Regions from separate parts of the Streptomyces sp. NPDC001544 genome, predicted to be linked through region 3. Evidence: riboswitches for the same ligand, from Rfam matches in the RefSeq annotation. Region 3 holds a riboswitch; each other region holds the start of a gene.
The links. Region 3 has a riboswitch for cyclic di-AMP ahead of ACFY0F_RS24955 (transglycosylase SLT domain-containing protein). Riboswitches for the same ligand answer to the same signal wherever they lie in the genome.
Positions count from the first base shown of each region.

Region 1: linked by a shared signal. The riboswitch ahead of ACFY0F_RS10795 (NlpC/P60 family protein) and the one ahead of ACFY0F_RS24955 (transglycosylase SLT domain-containing protein) in region 3 are both predicted to bind cyclic di-AMP.
Region 2: linked by a shared signal. The riboswitch ahead of ACFY0F_RS33955 (transglycosylase family protein) and the one ahead of ACFY0F_RS24955 (transglycosylase SLT domain-containing protein) in region 3 are both predicted to bind cyclic di-AMP.
Region 4: linked by a shared signal. The riboswitch ahead of ACFY0F_RS38810 (peptidoglycan DD-metalloendopeptidase family protein) and the one ahead of ACFY0F_RS24955 (transglycosylase SLT domain-containing protein) in region 3 are both predicted to bind cyclic di-AMP.

Region 1 is NZ_JBIAVN010000003.1:188,845-192,695, forward strand. It holds gene ACFY0F_RS10785 (hypothetical protein) at 352-705, shown strand; gene ACFY0F_RS10790 (tellurite resistance/C4-dicarboxylate transporter family protein) at 683-1,645, opposite strand; gene ACFY0F_RS10795 (NlpC/P60 family protein) at 1,672-2,853, opposite strand; cyclic di-AMP (ydaO/yuaA leader) riboswitch at 2,861-3,022, opposite strand; gene pcrA (DNA helicase PcrA) at 3,267-3,851, shown strand, end outside.
Region 2 is NZ_JBIAVN010000020.1:22,503-26,353, forward strand. It holds gene ACFY0F_RS33945 (cytochrome P450) at 1-864, shown strand, start outside; gene ACFY0F_RS33950 (transglycosylase family protein) at 1,010-2,038, shown strand; cyclic di-AMP (ydaO/yuaA leader) riboswitch at 2,228-2,412, shown strand; gene ACFY0F_RS33955 (transglycosylase family protein) at 2,417-3,130, shown strand; gene eno (phosphopyruvate hydratase) at 3,448-3,851, shown strand, end outside.
Region 3 is NZ_JBIAVN010000010.1:161,351-165,201, reverse strand. It holds gene ACFY0F_RS24960 (polyprenyl synthetase family protein) at 1-225, opposite strand, end outside; cyclic di-AMP (ydaO/yuaA leader) riboswitch at 753-936, shown strand; gene ACFY0F_RS24955 (transglycosylase SLT domain-containing protein) at 942-1,421, shown strand; gene ACFY0F_RS24950 (HAD family hydrolase) at 1,439-2,260, opposite strand; gene fahA (fumarylacetoacetase) at 2,545-3,759, shown strand.
Region 4 is NZ_JBIAVN010000032.1:29,959-33,809, reverse strand. It holds gene ACFY0F_RS38820 (tyrosine-protein phosphatase) at 1-198, opposite strand, end outside; gene ACFY0F_RS38815 (alpha-galactosidase) at 370-2,442, shown strand; cyclic di-AMP (ydaO/yuaA leader) riboswitch at 2,749-2,906, shown strand; gene ACFY0F_RS38810 (peptidoglycan DD-metalloendopeptidase family protein) at 2,911-3,825, shown strand.

The DNA.
Region 1 (3,851 bases), on a different contig from region 3:
TCTCGTACGACCGCCGACCCGCCCGTGGGGAGCGGTTCACGCGTCCGGCGACGACCCGCGCGGGGCCGCCGCCGGACCTTCTCGGCGGTGGTGTCCGACTGCCGCCCCTGGCCCGGGCGGCGGTGGGGAGCCGGTCACCTGGTGGAGGACGCTAAACCGGGCTGTGACGGCTTGGTAACGCATTGTGCGTAACTGACCCGACAGGACCGCCGGATGTACGCCGATGACCGCGCTCCCGGCGCACAGCTGCCGACTTGGACGGTGCGCTGACCGATGTGGCGGTTTACGGGGCAGGCGGGAGCCGTGGGGTGCTATGAGGCGCATTTATGCGGATGGTTAGGCTCCGGCCTCATGGACGTACTCATCCATCTTTTCGTCGGCCTGCACATCATCGGTATCGCCGCGCTCCTCGGCGGCTTCCTGACCCAGATGAAGGCGATGGGCCGGGGCGAGGCCCGCTTCGTCCCCGGCATGCTGCACGGCGCCCTCACCATGCTGGTCACCGGTGTGATCCTGGTCGGGCTCAACCAGGCCGACGACCACCACGTCAACACCATCAAGATCGGCGTCAAGCTGGCGCTGCTGATCGTGATCCTCGGGCTCGTCTACGTGAAGCGGGACGAGGAGCGGGTGGACAAGGGGCTCTTCGGGCTGGTGGGCCTGCTCACCATGGCGAACATCTTCATCGCCGTGCTGTGGACGTGATCGCGCCGACGACGGTCGCGAGCCACGCGGCGACCGAGATCCACACCAGCACCACGCCTGGGCCCCGCAGCCACGGGATGCCCACGGTGGCGCCGACGGACAGCGTGGCGGCCGCCGTCATCCCCATCGGGAACACCGTCGACCAGCGGCGCACGTCGTAGCCCGGCCGGGGGCGGACCGCCTCCGCGAACAGCAGGACGGCGTAACAGGCCAGGTCCAGTACGAGCAGTGCGACGGTCAGGGTGCGCAGGACGTCCCGGTCGTCGTCGCTCCACAGATACAGGTGCGGGCTGTCGGCGGCGATCAGCCGCGCCCCGGCCAGCGCCGAGATGGCGAGCGCGCCGCCCGCGATCCACTGGTCCCCGGCGCCCTCGACCACCTGCCGCGGATCGAACCGGGCCAGGGCCAGCGCGTAGACCAGCAGTCCCAGCCAGAAGAGCACCAGTGCCGTGTGCGCGAGCCACGCCGTCGACGTCGCGTCGGCCAGCACGGCCGCCGAAACGGCGAGCGCCTGTGTGGCCACGCAGCCCATGAACGCCGTCCCCGGCATGCGCCGCCCCCAGTGCCGTACGACGGGGGCGAGCAGTACGGGCCAGAGCGCGGCCGCCAGCGCGAGCAGCGCCTCGGCCAGGACCTGCCGGCCGAGCAGCGAGAACCGGGTTCCCAGAACCGCGGTGCCGGCGACGGCGGTGAGCGCACCCGGCGTCTCCGCCTCCGCCGCCCACCGCTCCCGTTCGAACACCAGCCGGGCGGCGAAGGCCGCCGCGAACCCCAGCCAGGCGGCACACGCCACCCCGAGGGCGACCCGTGACAGCACCGCGTGGCCCGCGAGCAGCAGCCCCACCGACACGATCCCCGTCGCCATCACGGCGGCACCGCCCGCCGGTGACCGCCGGGCCCACCAAGCGCGCAGGGGCAGGGGTGAGGAGGTGCCGGGCATGGGGCCGATGCTAGGAGCCCGGTGGTTCAGGCCGGTCGCACCACGCTGTGGATGATCGATTCGCCGTCGTAGTAGATCGACTCCTCGCGGACGTAGGCGCCCGGCTTGGGGGCGTGGATCATCATGCCGTTGCCGATGTAGATGCCGACGTGGCTGATGTCGTCGTAGAAGAAGATCAGATCACCGGGCTGGGCGTCGGCGAGGGAGACCGTCGTGCCGGCGTCGACCTGGTCGTAGGTGGTGCGCGGCAGGCTGACGCCGGCGGCCCTCCAGGCGGCCTGGGTCAGGCCGGAGCAGTCGTAGGAGCCGGGGCCGGTGGCGCCCCAGACGTACGGCTTGCCTATCTGCGCGCGGGCGAACTCGATCGCCTTCGCCGCCTTGGTGGCGTACGAGGACGACGAACCCGTGGACGTCGAAGGGGACGTCGAAGGGGCTGGGGAGGGAGACGTCGAGGGGGACGCGGCGGCGCCGGTGTCCTGCTCGGCCGCCCGCTCGGCCGCCTGCTGCTTCGCGAGCTCCGCCGCCTTGCGCGCGGCCTCCTCCTGCTTCTGCTTCTCGATCGCCGCGAGCCGGGCCTTCTCCCGGGCCGTCAGCGTGGACAGCAGCTCGCGCGCGGTGGCGAGCTTCTTCTGGACGGTGGCCTTGGCGGTGTGCAGCTCGTTCTGCGACTCGGTCAGCGTCTCGAGGCTCGCCGTGGCCTCCTGCCGCTTCCTCATCGTCGCGGACTGCTCGGTGACGTAGTCGTCGACCGCGCCCTTCTGCCGGGAGGTCAGCCGGTTCATCAGCTGGGTCTGGTCGAAGTAGTCCTGCGGGGTGTCCGCGAGCAGGAAGGTGGCGGTGTCGGGGGCGGCGGACCCGGTCCGGTACTGGGCCGCGGCGAACGAGCCCAGCTTCTCGCGTGCCTTGTTGAGCTTCTCCGTGCGCTTGGCGACCTCGTCGAGGAGGGTGTCGACCCGTCTGCGCTGCTTGCCGGTGTTCTCCTTGGCGGCGTTGTACTTGTCGGTCGCCGACTCCGCCTGGCGGTAGAGGGAGTCGACCTTCTTCTCGACCTCCTCCAGGCTCGGCCTGCCGTCGGCGGCGGGGGCGGAGGGGGCGGCGTCGGCCGGCTGGGAGAGCAGGGCCACGGAGGTGAGGGCGGCGGTGGCGAGGGCGGGCTTGCGGATGCCCGCGACTCCCGTACCCGGGGAACGCTTGCGGTGCGACGCCAACGGAGGCGACTCCTTCCAGTGTTCCGCCTACCGGGTTAGCTGTCGGGTTCGGGCGGGTGGTTCGGAAGGGTTGCCCTACGGTCCTCGTCCTTGCGGGAGTACGGACCGATTCACCCCAGGTCTCGGTGTGGGTCCCCGGCTCCGGCTGGCGTGGGGGCGCGTGCCGGACTCGACGGAGGCCGCGCGGCCCGGCGACGTTCGCCGGTGGGGGTCGTGCGGCCTGCCAGGCACGGTAGCCAACTCGTGTGGCTCATGTGAAGGTTGGTGCACGTTATGCCCGATACATCTTGTGATTTACGTAAGTATTTTCGTCCGGGTGACGGTGTCGCTCCGGACCGTGAGTGACGGGAGGACCGGTCGTCTTCCCGGGGCGGCGGCCGGTTGTCGGTGGGGCGCCCTAGACTCGGAGAGCGATGAGCAGCCTCTTTGACGACAGCTTCCTGGCGGACCTCCAGGCCCCTCGCGGGCATGGGGAGGAGCCCCCGCCGCCGCCCGAGGACGATCACGCTCCGGAACCGGTTCCGGACGATCTGTTCGGCGGGAAGTTCGACGTGCCGCCGGAGCGGGACGAGTACTACCGGGACGGCGCCCCCCGCCCGGCCGTCGACGCGGCCGCGCTCCTGGAGGGGCTGAACGAGAACCAGCGCGCCGCCGTCGTCCACTCCGGCTCCCCGCTGCTCATCGTGGCCGGCGCCGGCTCCGGCAAGACCCGTGTGCTCACCCACCGCATCGCCCACCTGCTCGGCGAGCGGGGCGTCCACCCCGGTCAGATCCTGGCGATCACCTTCACCAACAAGGCCGCCGGCGAGATGAAGGAGCGCGTCGAGCAGCTCGTCGGCCCGCGCGCGAACGCGATGTGGGTGATGACCTTCCACAGCGCGTGCGTACGCATCCTGCGCCGGGAGAGCAAGAAGCTCGGCTTCACGTCGTCGTTCTCGATCTACGACGCCGCCGATTCCAAGCGCCTGATGGCCCTGGTCTGCCGTGACCTGGACCTC
Region 2 (3,851 bases), on a different contig from region 3:
GAGTTCGCCTTCCCGCTCCCCATCTACGCCATCTGCGACCTGCTCGGCGTCCCGCGTGAGGACCAGGACGACTTCCGGGACTGGGCGGGGATGATGATCCGGCACGGCGGAGGCCCGCGTGGCGGGGTGGCGCGGTCGGTGAAGAAGATGCGGGGCTACCTCGCCGAGCTGATCCACAAGAAACGGGAGGCGCTCCCGGCCGAGCCGGTGCCGGGCGAGGACCTCATCTCCGGTCTCATCCGCGCCTCCGACCACGGTGAGCACCTCACCGAGAACGAGGCCGCCGCCATGGCCTTCATCCTGCTGTTCGCCGGTTTCGAGACCACGGTCAACCTGATCGGCAACGGCACCTACGCCCTTCTCACCCACCCCGGAGAGCGGCAGCGGCTGCAGACCTCCCTCGAACGTGGCGAACGGGACCTCCTGGAGACCGGCGTCGAGGAACTCCTGCGCTACGACGGCCCGGTGGAGCTGGCCACCTGGCGGTTCGCCACGCGGCCCCTCACCATCGGCGGACAGGACATCGCACCCGGCGACCCCGTCCTCGTGGTGCTGGCGGCGGCGGACCGGGACCCCGAGCGGTTCGCCGACCCGGACGTCCTCGACCTCGCACGCCGTGACAATCAGCACCTCGGCTACGGCCACGGCATCCACTACTGCCTCGGCGCTCCGCTCGCCCGGCTGGAGGCCCAGACCGCGCTCGCCACCCTCCTCACCCGTGTCCCCGACCTCCGACTCGCGGTGGAAGAAACCGATTTGCGCTGGCGTGGCGGACTGATCATGCGTGGACTGCGCACCTTGCCCGTGGAGTTCACACCCGCCCCGCAATCGGCTGAAAAGCAGGGCGGCCACCACGAAAAGTGACCGGCGTTCAACTCTGTGATCTTCACGTGATCTGCGCGGCATTAACTTGTGACAAGTGATCGTCTGCCGATACGTTCACTCGTCAGCGCGGTGCCTCACGGCATTAGCCGCGCTGGGTCACTGCTGTCTTGCGAAAGGTCACCGCATGCTCTCCGGGAACGGTCGCCACCGTCGCCCCCGTCAGGCTCCGGCTCTCCTCGTCGCGGCCGGAGTGACCGGCTCCGCAATCGCCATCCCGCTGATGGGCGCGTCCGCCGCGCACGCGGCCGACGGGACCACGTGGGACAAGGTCGCGGAGTGCGAGAGCGGCGGCTCCTGGAGCGCCAACACCGGCAACGGCTACTACGGCGGCCTGCAGATCTCCCAGGACGACTGGGACAACCACGGCGGCCTCGAGTACGCCTCCAGCCCCGAAGAGGCCAGCCGCTCGCAGCAGATCGCGGTCGCCGAGAAGATCCTCGCCGACCTGGGCACCAAGCCCTGGGCCACCTGTGCCCTGCTTTCCGGTCTCACGTCGAATTCCGGTTCGGTGGACGTCGACACGGGCGTCGGAGACTCCGGATCATCCGATTCCGGCAACTCCTCCCATTCAAGCGATTCATCCGGTTCAACCGACTCCTCCGGTTCGAAGGGTTCCGGGACTTCCGGGAATTCCGCCGATTCCTCGAATTCCGCGTCCGGTTCATCCGGGTCGCCCGATTCCGGCCCCTCGTCGGACGCCTCGCCCCCGCCGAGTTCGAGCAAGGGTGCCGACGCTGCGGACGACTCCTCCGCTTCGGGCAAGTCGGGCAAGACGGCCTCTTCCGGCTCCGGGCATGCGCAGGGCGGTGGCGGTTCGTCCACGGCGGGCCCCGAGGTCGACAACTCGGACAATTCATGGCAGACCGGGGGTTCTTGGAGCCTTGTGGATACCGGGGCGATCAGTGGTGGCCGCCATCGGGGCGACAGTGCGGACGAAGACGTGACGAAAAGCCAGGCGACTCCCTCTTCCGGCCGTCACGCCGCACGCGAGTACACCGTCCACGCCGGCGACACCCTGGCCTCCATCGCCGACTCCCTTGACCTCGAGGGCGGGTGGCGGGCGCTCTACTCCGCCAACAAGGACGCCATCGGCACCGACCCGAACAACGTCACCGCCGGTCAGACGCTGGAACTCAGCGTCGAAAAGGGTTGAAAGCAGGGGTAGTTGACGCCCCGTTTTAGGCTTGATTGTCCGGTTTGGTGAAAGTGTGGGATGAGTCTCAGAAGCCCTGATCGTCTTTGAAATCCGGCGGATCGCATGTCTACGGTCGTGACCGCTCGCCAACACGAGCCCCGGCTGCCGCAACGCCGAATCCTGCCAGCGGCTGCCCGGGAACAGTCGTCGCGTCAAGCGCCGTAGGCAGGAGCGGGGGACCCAAGGTAGGCGCCGGGTCCGGAGGTCGGCAGACCGACGGAAACGGCTAGGGGTGGAGCCGCGTCTCGCACGAGAACCACGCGAGGTGCGGCCGGGCAACTCAACCGGCCCGAACCCGACAGCTCACCTCGCAGGCGTCGGTGAGGGGATCGATCCATGCTGTTTTCCGGCAAGGGCAAGCACCGTCGTCCGTCCAAGGCCGTCCGCGCCATCGCTGTCGCCGGTGTCACCGGCGCCGCCGTCGCCGCCCCGCTGATGGCGTCCGGCAGCGCCTCCGCCGCCACCGCCTCCGAGTGGGACTCGGTCGCCCAGTGCGAGTCCGGCGGCAACTGGTCCATCAACACCGGCAACGGCTACTACGGCGGTCTGCAGTTCTCCGCCTCCACCTGGGCCGCGTACGGCGGCACCAACTACGCCCCGCAGGCCAACCAGGCCAGCAAGTCCCAGCAGATCGAGATCGCCGAGAAGGTCCTCGCCGCGCAGGGCAAGGGTGCCTGGCCGGTCTGCGGCAAGGGGCTGTCCGGCGCCACGTACAGCGGCTCCAGCAGCTCCAGTGGCTCCAGCAACTCCGGCAGCTCGTCGAGCTCCGCCGGCTCCTCGTCGAACGGCACCACCACCCGCTCGACCGACCAGCAGGCCGCCAACCGCTCCGAGGTGCGGTCGACGCCGAAGAAGACCGTCACCACCCCGACCGGCAAGAAGGTCGAGAAGGGCGATGGCGAGTACAAGGTCGTCACGGGTGACACCCTCAGCTCGATCGCCGCGGAGCACCACGTCGCCGGCGGCTGGGAGAAGCTGTTCCAGCTGAACAAGGACATCATCGACGACGCCAACGTCATCTACCCGGGCCAGCAGCTGCACCTGAAGTGACACCTGGTCCTTACCCGAACCACAGTGCCCTCATCACCATGCCTCCCACAGTGGAGGCCTGGTGAGGGCCGCCCCCGCCCTCACGGGCTCCCCGCTCCGGTGCGTGTTCCCCCGTACGCACCGGAGCGGGGTTTTTCGTTCCCTCGGGGCTTCTCTTCACCCCACCCTTTGTTCCGGCAAGGAACAATGTGTACGGTCACCGTGTCCACGGGGCGGTCGGTCGGCTGCCGATGCCCCGGGGACGGTTAGGCTCTAGTCGCAAGGCCCCGCCGCAAGGCACACAGCCCCGCACTTCCAGCGTCACATCCAAGAAGGAGATGCTCGTGCCGTCCATCGACGTCGTCGTAGCCCGGGAAATCCTGGACTCCCGAGGCAACCCCACGGTCGAGGTCGAGGTCGGCCTCGACGACGGCAGCACGGGTCGTGCCGCCGTCCCGTCCGGCGCCTCCACGGGCGCCTTCGAGGCCATCGAGCTCCGCGACGGTGACCCGAACCGCTACCTCGGCAAGGGCGTGGAGAAGGCCGTCCTCGCCGTCATCGAGCAGATCGGCCCGGAGCTGGTCGGCTACGACGCCACCGAGCAGCGCCTGATCGACCAGGCGATGTTCGACCTGGACGCCACCGACAACAAGGGCTCGCTCGGCGCCAACGCCATCCTCGGCGTCTCGCTCGCCGTCGCCCACGCCGCCTCCGAGGCCAGCGACCTCCCCCTCTTCCGCTA
Region 3 (3,851 bases):
CCCGGGTGCGTACGGGTCCCCGAACTGCGCCGCGAGCATCACGAGCAGCGGCCTGAACCGCTTCCCGCCCGCGCGCACGAGGTGCTGCGCGGCCTCGGTGATGAAGGGGACCTCACTCTTGGTGGCTTCGAGCAGACCCTCCTCGACAGCCGCCAATCCGGCCTGGACATCGGCTTCCAGAGCCTGGTCCCGCACGCTCAGCCCGAATGGCCCGACGACGGTCACGAGGGGTCTCCTGTCTGCTGGTGTCTGCTGGCGATTACGCGGTTTGTCGATAGGTCGCTGCCCTCACTCGAGTCAGCGTATCCGGTCGGCTTTCGATCACCGAGGGCGCCCACCGTTACAGGCCGGGCGCTATCGGATCACGACCGTTATGTTTTCGATCGGTCGATAAGGACGGATATTTATCCGCTTACCCGGAAGTACGACTGGAGTACCTCGACCAAAGCAGCCGACTCCCCTCACCCTGCCCGCCGGGATTACCGGCACCGCGCCCTTCATGCCCTATTTGCCGCGATTGCCATTTCGTGAATTGGGTCACGCCGCCTACCAGGAGGGGCCCGACACCCCAGACCGCTTTTCCCCGTTCACCTCTGGCCAGTTGAGGCTTGGCAGACGCAAAGGATCAAGTGCCCCATACACGATAGAACAAGGTCAACTAGGACTTTGTGTGAATCCAAGGCTTGTTCCGGACATGTGCTCTCGCATACGTTCCCGGCCGTCGGGCGGACGCCGAATCCTGCCGCCGCCCATCAGACCCATCGACGAACTCATTCGCGTACGGCAGGAGCGGGGGACCCAGGTAAGCCGCCGGTCCGGGCGACACCCGTCGTCCCGGGACGGCTCGGGGTGAAGTCGTGCCGCCTTCGGGCGGCACGGCCGGGCAGCTCCCAGCCCGAACCCGACAGCTCACCTCGCAGGCGACGGAGAGGAACTTCGCCATGTCTGCTGCCGCTCAGCACCGCCCTGCCCGCTTCGCCCGCATCGCCCGCAGACTCGCCGCCGCCGGCGCCGGGGCCGCCGTGATCGCCCTGCCGCTGGCCGGCGCGACCAGCGCCTCGGCCGCCACGCCCACGACCGCGCCCAGCACGGTCACGTACCCGAACAACCTGGACGGCTGGATCCGCGACTCGCTCGCGGTCATGGCGCAGCACGGCATCCCCGGCACGTACAACGGCATCTACCGCAACGTGATGCGCGAGTCCTCGGGCAACCCGCTGGCCATCAACCTCTGGGACTCCAACGCCGCCGCCGGCACTCCGTCCAAGGGCCTGCTGCAGGTCATCGCCCCGACGTTCAACGCCTACCACGTGTCCGGCACCTCGTGGAACATCTACGACCCGATCGCCAACATCACGGCCGCCTGCAACTACGCCGCCCACCGCTACGGCTCGATCGACAACGTGTACGGCGCGTACTGACCGGCTGACCGGTTCCCTCACGGGAAGCATCTTTCGAGGACGACGGCGATGCCGTCGTCCTCGTTCGACAAAGTGATCTCGTCGGCCACCGCCTTGAGTTCCGGGTGCGCGTTGGCCATGGCCACACCGTGCGCAGCCCAGTCGAACATCGGGATGTCGTTGGGCATGTCCCCGAAGGCGACCGCCCTGTCGGGGCTCAGCCCGAGGTGGTCGGCGGCCAGCGCCAGCCCGGTCGCCTTGGTCACACCGCACGGCTGCAATTCGACGGTTCCCGGTCCCGACATGGTGACCGTCGCCAGCGAGCCCACGGCCGCGCGGGCCGTGGCGGCCAACTCGTCGTCCGTCAGTGTGTGATGGCGCAGCAGGACCTTGCTGATCGGCTCGCACCACAGGTCGTCGCGCCGCCGGACCCGCACGGCGGGCAGCGTCGGGTGGGGCATCAGATAACCGGGTTCGATGAGCGTGAGCCCGTCCACCCCGTCCTGGTCGACGGCCGCGTACACCTCCCCCACCTCGGCCTCGATCTTGCCGAGCGCGGTCTCGGCCAGCTCCCGGTCCAGGGTGACCGACCACAGCAGGCGGTCGGCACCGGCGTCGTACACCTGCGCCCCCTGGGCACACACCGCGAGTCCCCTGCCACCCAGGTCGTCGAGCAGCGGCCGCACCCGCGGTGCCGGGCGTCCGGTCACCACGAGGTGCCGGGCACCCGCGTGCCCGGCACGCGCGAGGGCGGCCAGGGACCGGTCGGAGAGGGTGTCGTCGCCACGCAGGAGCGTTCCGTCGAGATCGGTCGCGACGAGGGTGAAGGCGGGGAGCGGATTTCCGGGGGGTGCGGCCATGATCAGAGAATACGGACACCACGCCCCGGCAACTCACCGCTGTTTTCGGCCTCAGCCGTGCACCGCCGCCGGGTGCTTCGCCGGACGCGGCGAGGCCGGCCCGGTGCCCGCGGACGAAGCGCGTGACCGGGCCGTGGGACGCCGCGTCGGGAAGGCCGGTGAATCAGACACATCCGCCACCCTGCCCGGCACACTGCCAGGACTCGAGACTCACCCGTAACGTGTGGCCCGACCGCATGCAACGGCCTGCAGTGATGGCACGGATGAGAGCGAGGCAGCACCCCATGCTCCCCTTCGACGTCCCCGAGGGCGATCCCTTCGGCCCGCACAACCTCCCCTACGGCGTCTTCTCCCCGGCCGGCTCGGATGAACGACGCGTCGGTGTCCGGCTCGGCGACCATGTCCTCGACGCGGGCGCGGCGGCACGGGCGCTCGGCTCGCCCTACGCCTCCCTGCTCGCGCACCCCACCCTCAACCCGCTGCTGGCCGCCGGACGCACGGCATGGTCGGACGTGCGACGTGCTCTGACCGGCTGGGTGACGGTGCCCGCGCACCGGCAGACCATCGAACCGCTGTTCCACTCCCTGTCCTCGGTGACCCTCCACCTGCCCTTCGAGGTCGCCGACTACGTCGACTTCTACTCTTCCGAGCACCACGCCCGGAACGCGGGCCACATCTTCCGTCCCGACGCCGAGGAACCGCTGACCCCCAACTGGAAGCACCTCCCGATCGGTTACCACGGCCGCTCCGGCACCGTCGTGGTGTCGGGCACCGACGTCGTACGGCCGCACGGGCAGCGCAAGGCCCCAGGGGACCCGGCTCCTGTGTTCGGGCCCTCGACCCGCCTCGACATCGAGGCCGAGGTCGGCTTCGTCGTGGGCGTGCCCTCGCAGCGGGGCGAGCCGGTTCCGCTCGGCGACTTCCGCGAGCACGTCTTCGGGCTGACCCTGCTGAACGACTGGTCGGCGCGGGACATCCAGGCCTGGGAGTACGTCCCCCTCGGACCGTTCCTCGGCAAGTCCTTCGCCACGTCGGTGTCGGCGTGGATCACCCCGCTGGAGGCCCTGGAGGACGCGCGCGTGGCGCCGCCCGAGCGGACCCACCCGGTGCTTCCCTACCTGGACGACTCCGGCGAGGAGCCCGGCGGCTACGACCTGCGGATCACCATCGCGATCAACGGCCATCCGGTGTCCGAGCCGCCCTTCTCCACCATGTACTGGACGGCCGCGCAGCAGTTGGCGCACATGACCGTGAACGGTGCGTCGCTGCGCACCGGTGACCTGTACGGATCGGGGACCGTGAGCGGACCCGAGGAGCGGCAGCGCGGCTCGCTGCTGGAGCTGACCTGGAACGGGCGGGATCCGCTCGAACTCCCGGAGGGCAAGCGGACCTACCTGGAGGACGGCGACGTGGTGACGCTGTCGGCGTGGGCGCCCGGGGCGGACGGGGCCCGGGTGGGGCTGGGGGAGGTCAGCGGTCGGGTCGTGACAAACAGCTGACACAAATACGGGTCGGCACCACCTGCCCCGTCCCTTCCCGTCCCGCCGTGCCGTGCCGTCTGGCGACCGGGACGATGGCCCGGCCTGCTGAG
Region 4 (3,851 bases), on a different contig from region 3:
GCGGAAGTCGAAGATCGTGTGCAGGCCCAGGGAGGCGAGGAACGCCGCGTCCTGCTCGGTGGCGTGCGCGAGATGCCCGCTGCGGAACAGCACCCCGTGCCGCACCCGGCGGCCGTCCACCGTGGGCATGCCCCCCACGTCCCGGAAGTTGCGCACTCCGGTCAGCTCCGGCTCGGTCGACGGGACCTGCTGCGTCACGTGGGCTCCTCGCTGTCGCTCCCGCCGTCTCGACACGTCGGCGGGCACTCGCTCGACGATACGACATCGGTTTTCCCGGGCAATGAGTTGTCCACAGGCGTTGCCTCCGGTGCCGTCAGCCCCTGATGATGTTGATGCTTGAGCGGATCTGTCGGCACCTGTGAGGCCTCGATGGTGGACATCGCCGAAAACGGTCGTACCTGGCTCCTGACGGGGCCCACCAGCGGTTACGCGCTGCACCTCACCGAGGAGCACGAACTGCTGCACCTCCACTGGGGCCCGCGCATCGCGCTCGCCGACGCGGAGGCCCTCGCGGTGCGCCCGCTGCCCGGCTACCGGCCCTTCGAGTCCCCGCTCGACGGCCGGGAGGAGTACCCGGTCGAGGGCGGCCCCCGTTTCGTCCGGCCCGCACTGTCCGTGCGCACCGACGAGCGGCGTGGCACCGAGTGGGCCTTCGAGGCGTACGACACCGAGGGCGACGAGCTCCGGCTGCGCTTCAGGGACGACGCGGTGTCGCTCACGCTGCACTACCGGATGCGCGGGGACGTCGTCGAGCGCTGGGTGACCGTGGGCAACGAGGGGCACGCGCGCGTGGAGCTGCTGCGCGCCGACGCCGCCACCTGGACCCTGCCCGACCGGGACGGCTGGCGACTGTCCCAGCTGCACGGCCGCTGGGCCGCCGAGTCCCTGCTGACCAGCGCCCCGCTCACGTACGGCGACAAGGTGATCGGCAGCCGTCGCGGTCACACCGGCCACCAGCACCTGCCCTGGGTCGCCCTGCACACCGACGCCGGCGAGGAGCACGGCGAGGTCTACGGCTGCGCCCTCGGCTGGTCGGGCTCCTGGCGGATCGCGGTCTCCCAACTCCCGGACGCGCGCGTCCAGATCACCGGCGGGGCCGGTTACGACGACTCGGGCCTGCTGACGCTGGCGCCGGGGGAGTCGTACACCACCCCCGTCTTCGCGGGCCTGTGGAGCGACGGCGGCTTCGGCGGCGCCAGCCGTGCCTGGCACGCCTACCAGCGGGCCCATGTCGTCCCGGACGCGGACCGGGACCGGCCCGTGCTGTTCAACTCCTGGGAGGCCACCACCTTCGACATCTCCGAGGAGCAGCAGGCGACCCTCGCCCGGCGGGCCGCCGCGATCGGTGTCGAACTGTTCGTGGTCGACGACGGCTGGTTCGGTGCCCGTACGAGCGACCGGGCCGGGCTCGGCGACTGGACGCCCAACCCGGACCGCTTCCCGAACGGCCTGAAGCCGCTCGCGGACTATGTGCACGCCCTCGGTATGCAGTTCGGCATCTGGGTCGAACCGGAGATGGTCAACCCGGACAGCGACCTGTACCGGGCCCACCCCGACTGGGTGCAGTACCAGTTCGGGCGGAAGCGGACGGAGTTCCGTAATCAGCTCGTGCTCAACCTCGCCCGCGAGGACGTCCAGGAACACCTCTGGCAGCAGCTGGACGGCCTCCTGTCCAGCGCCCCCGTCGACTATGTGAAGTGGGACTTCAACCGCTGCTTCACCGACGCCGGATGGCCGGGTGAGCCGTACCCGCAGCGGCTGTGGGTGGACCACGTCCGCGCCTTCTACGCGCTCCTCGACCGGCTGCGGGCGGCCCATCCCGGTGTCGCGTTCGAGTCCTGCTCGGGCGGCGGCGGCCGGATCGACCTCGGTGTGATGAGTCGCACGGACCAGGTGTGGACCTCCGACAACACCGACCCGCTGGACCGGCTCGCCATCCAGCACGGCTTCAGTCAGATCCATCCCGCGCGGGTCATGGCCGCCTGGGTCACCGACAGTCCGAACACCCAGCTCAACGGGCGGGTCAGCAGCCTGCGCTTCCGGTTCGTGAGCGCCATGGCCGGGGTGCTCGGCGTCGGGGGCGATCTGTCGGAGTGGACGGAGGAGGAGCTCGCCGAGGCCCGCCAGTGGGTGGAGCTGTACAAGGAGATCCGCCCGGTCGTGCAGCACGGCGACCTGTACCGGCTGCGACCGCCGGAGGGCGGGCTGAGCGCGGTGCAGTACACCCTCGGGGACGAGTCGGTCGTGCTGGCGTGGCTCCAGGCGCAGCGGTACGGCGAGCCGGTCCCGGCGGTGCGGCTGCGCGGCCTCGATCCGGCGGCGTCCTACGAATGCCGTGAAACGGGCGAAGTCCACCGAGGTGCCGTGCTGCTGCACCATGGACTGGACACCGGGTTGCGCGGCGATCTGGACGCGACCGTTGTCCGTCTGCGCCGCATCTGATGCTTCTGCCCCAATTGGATTCTTTGGGGAAACTAGTTCTGATATAGGGAGGCATGAAGGTACGTTCCGTGAGGAGCGTCATATTTATGACTGTCCGTCACGCGTCATGTCCACGTAATCGGTGGGGATTTCCGGGGAATTGAAGGGTGGTTCCGGAGGAGGTTCACGGACGGTGACGGGGGATATCCAAAACGGATCAAGCCAAACCCGGTCCGCGGGAAGCACTCGCTTGTCCGTTCCCGTCCCGCTCGCTTACCTTCGCCACCACTCCGGACGGAACGCCGAATCCTGCCGCCGCCCAGAGCCCGCACACACTCACCCGTGCACGGCAGGAGCGGGGGACCCACCAGGCAGGACCGCCTGTTCCGGTCTTCGGAACGGCTAGGGGTGAAGCCGCGCGCAGCGCGGCCGGGCAGCTCCAGCCCGAACCCGACAGCTCACCTCGCAGGCGCCGGAGAGGAACTCGTCATGCCCGCGAAGGGTAAGCACCGCCGTCCCAAGAACCGGCGTTTCACCCGCTCGATCGCCGTCGCCGGAACCGGCGGCGCCGCGCTGGCCCTGCCCCTCGTGGGAGCCGGCGGCGCCCATGCCGCCACGGCGGCCACCGCGAAGGAGTCCGCCTCCAAGGAGACCGTCCAGACCGCGCCCGTGGCCCAGAAGGAGACCTCCGCGGCCCGGTCGGGCGTGCACATCTACACGGTGCGGGCCGGTGACTACCTCTCGAAGATCGCCGACGAGCAGAACGTGAGCGGCGGCTGGCACCGGCTCTACGCGGACAACCGCGAGGCCGTCGGCAGCGACCCCTCGCTGATCCACCCCGGTCTGAGGCTGAGCATCGGCGAGCGGGCCGCGCACACCGGCACCGAGTCCGCCACGTCCACCCGGTCCTCCGCCCCGCAGCCCACGACCCGGTCCACGCCCCGTTCCGCGACCCGCTCGCAGACACGGCCCTCCGCGGCGCCGACCGCCTCCACCGGTTTCACCCTCCCGGTCGTGGGCGCCACCATCGGCACCGGTTACCACGTGCCGGGCGGCATGTGGTCCAGCGGCTACCACACGGGCGTCGACTTCGTCGTCCCGACCGGCACACCGGTCAAGGCCGTGGGGGCGGGCACGGTCGTCTCCGCCGGCTGGGGCGGCGCCTACGGCAACCAGGTCGTGATCAGGCTCGCCGACGGCCACTACGCGCAGTACGGCCACCTGTCCTCCCTCTCGGTCTCGGCCGGCCAGACCGTGACGGCGGGGCAGCAGCTCGGTCTCTCCGGCGCGACCGGCAACGTGACCGGCCCGCACCTGCACTTCGAGATACGCACCACCCCGAACTACGGCTCGGACGTGGACCCGGTCGGATACCTCCGCTCGCACGGCGTCGCCGTCGCCTGATCCCCGGTCCGGCCTCCGGTGCGTCC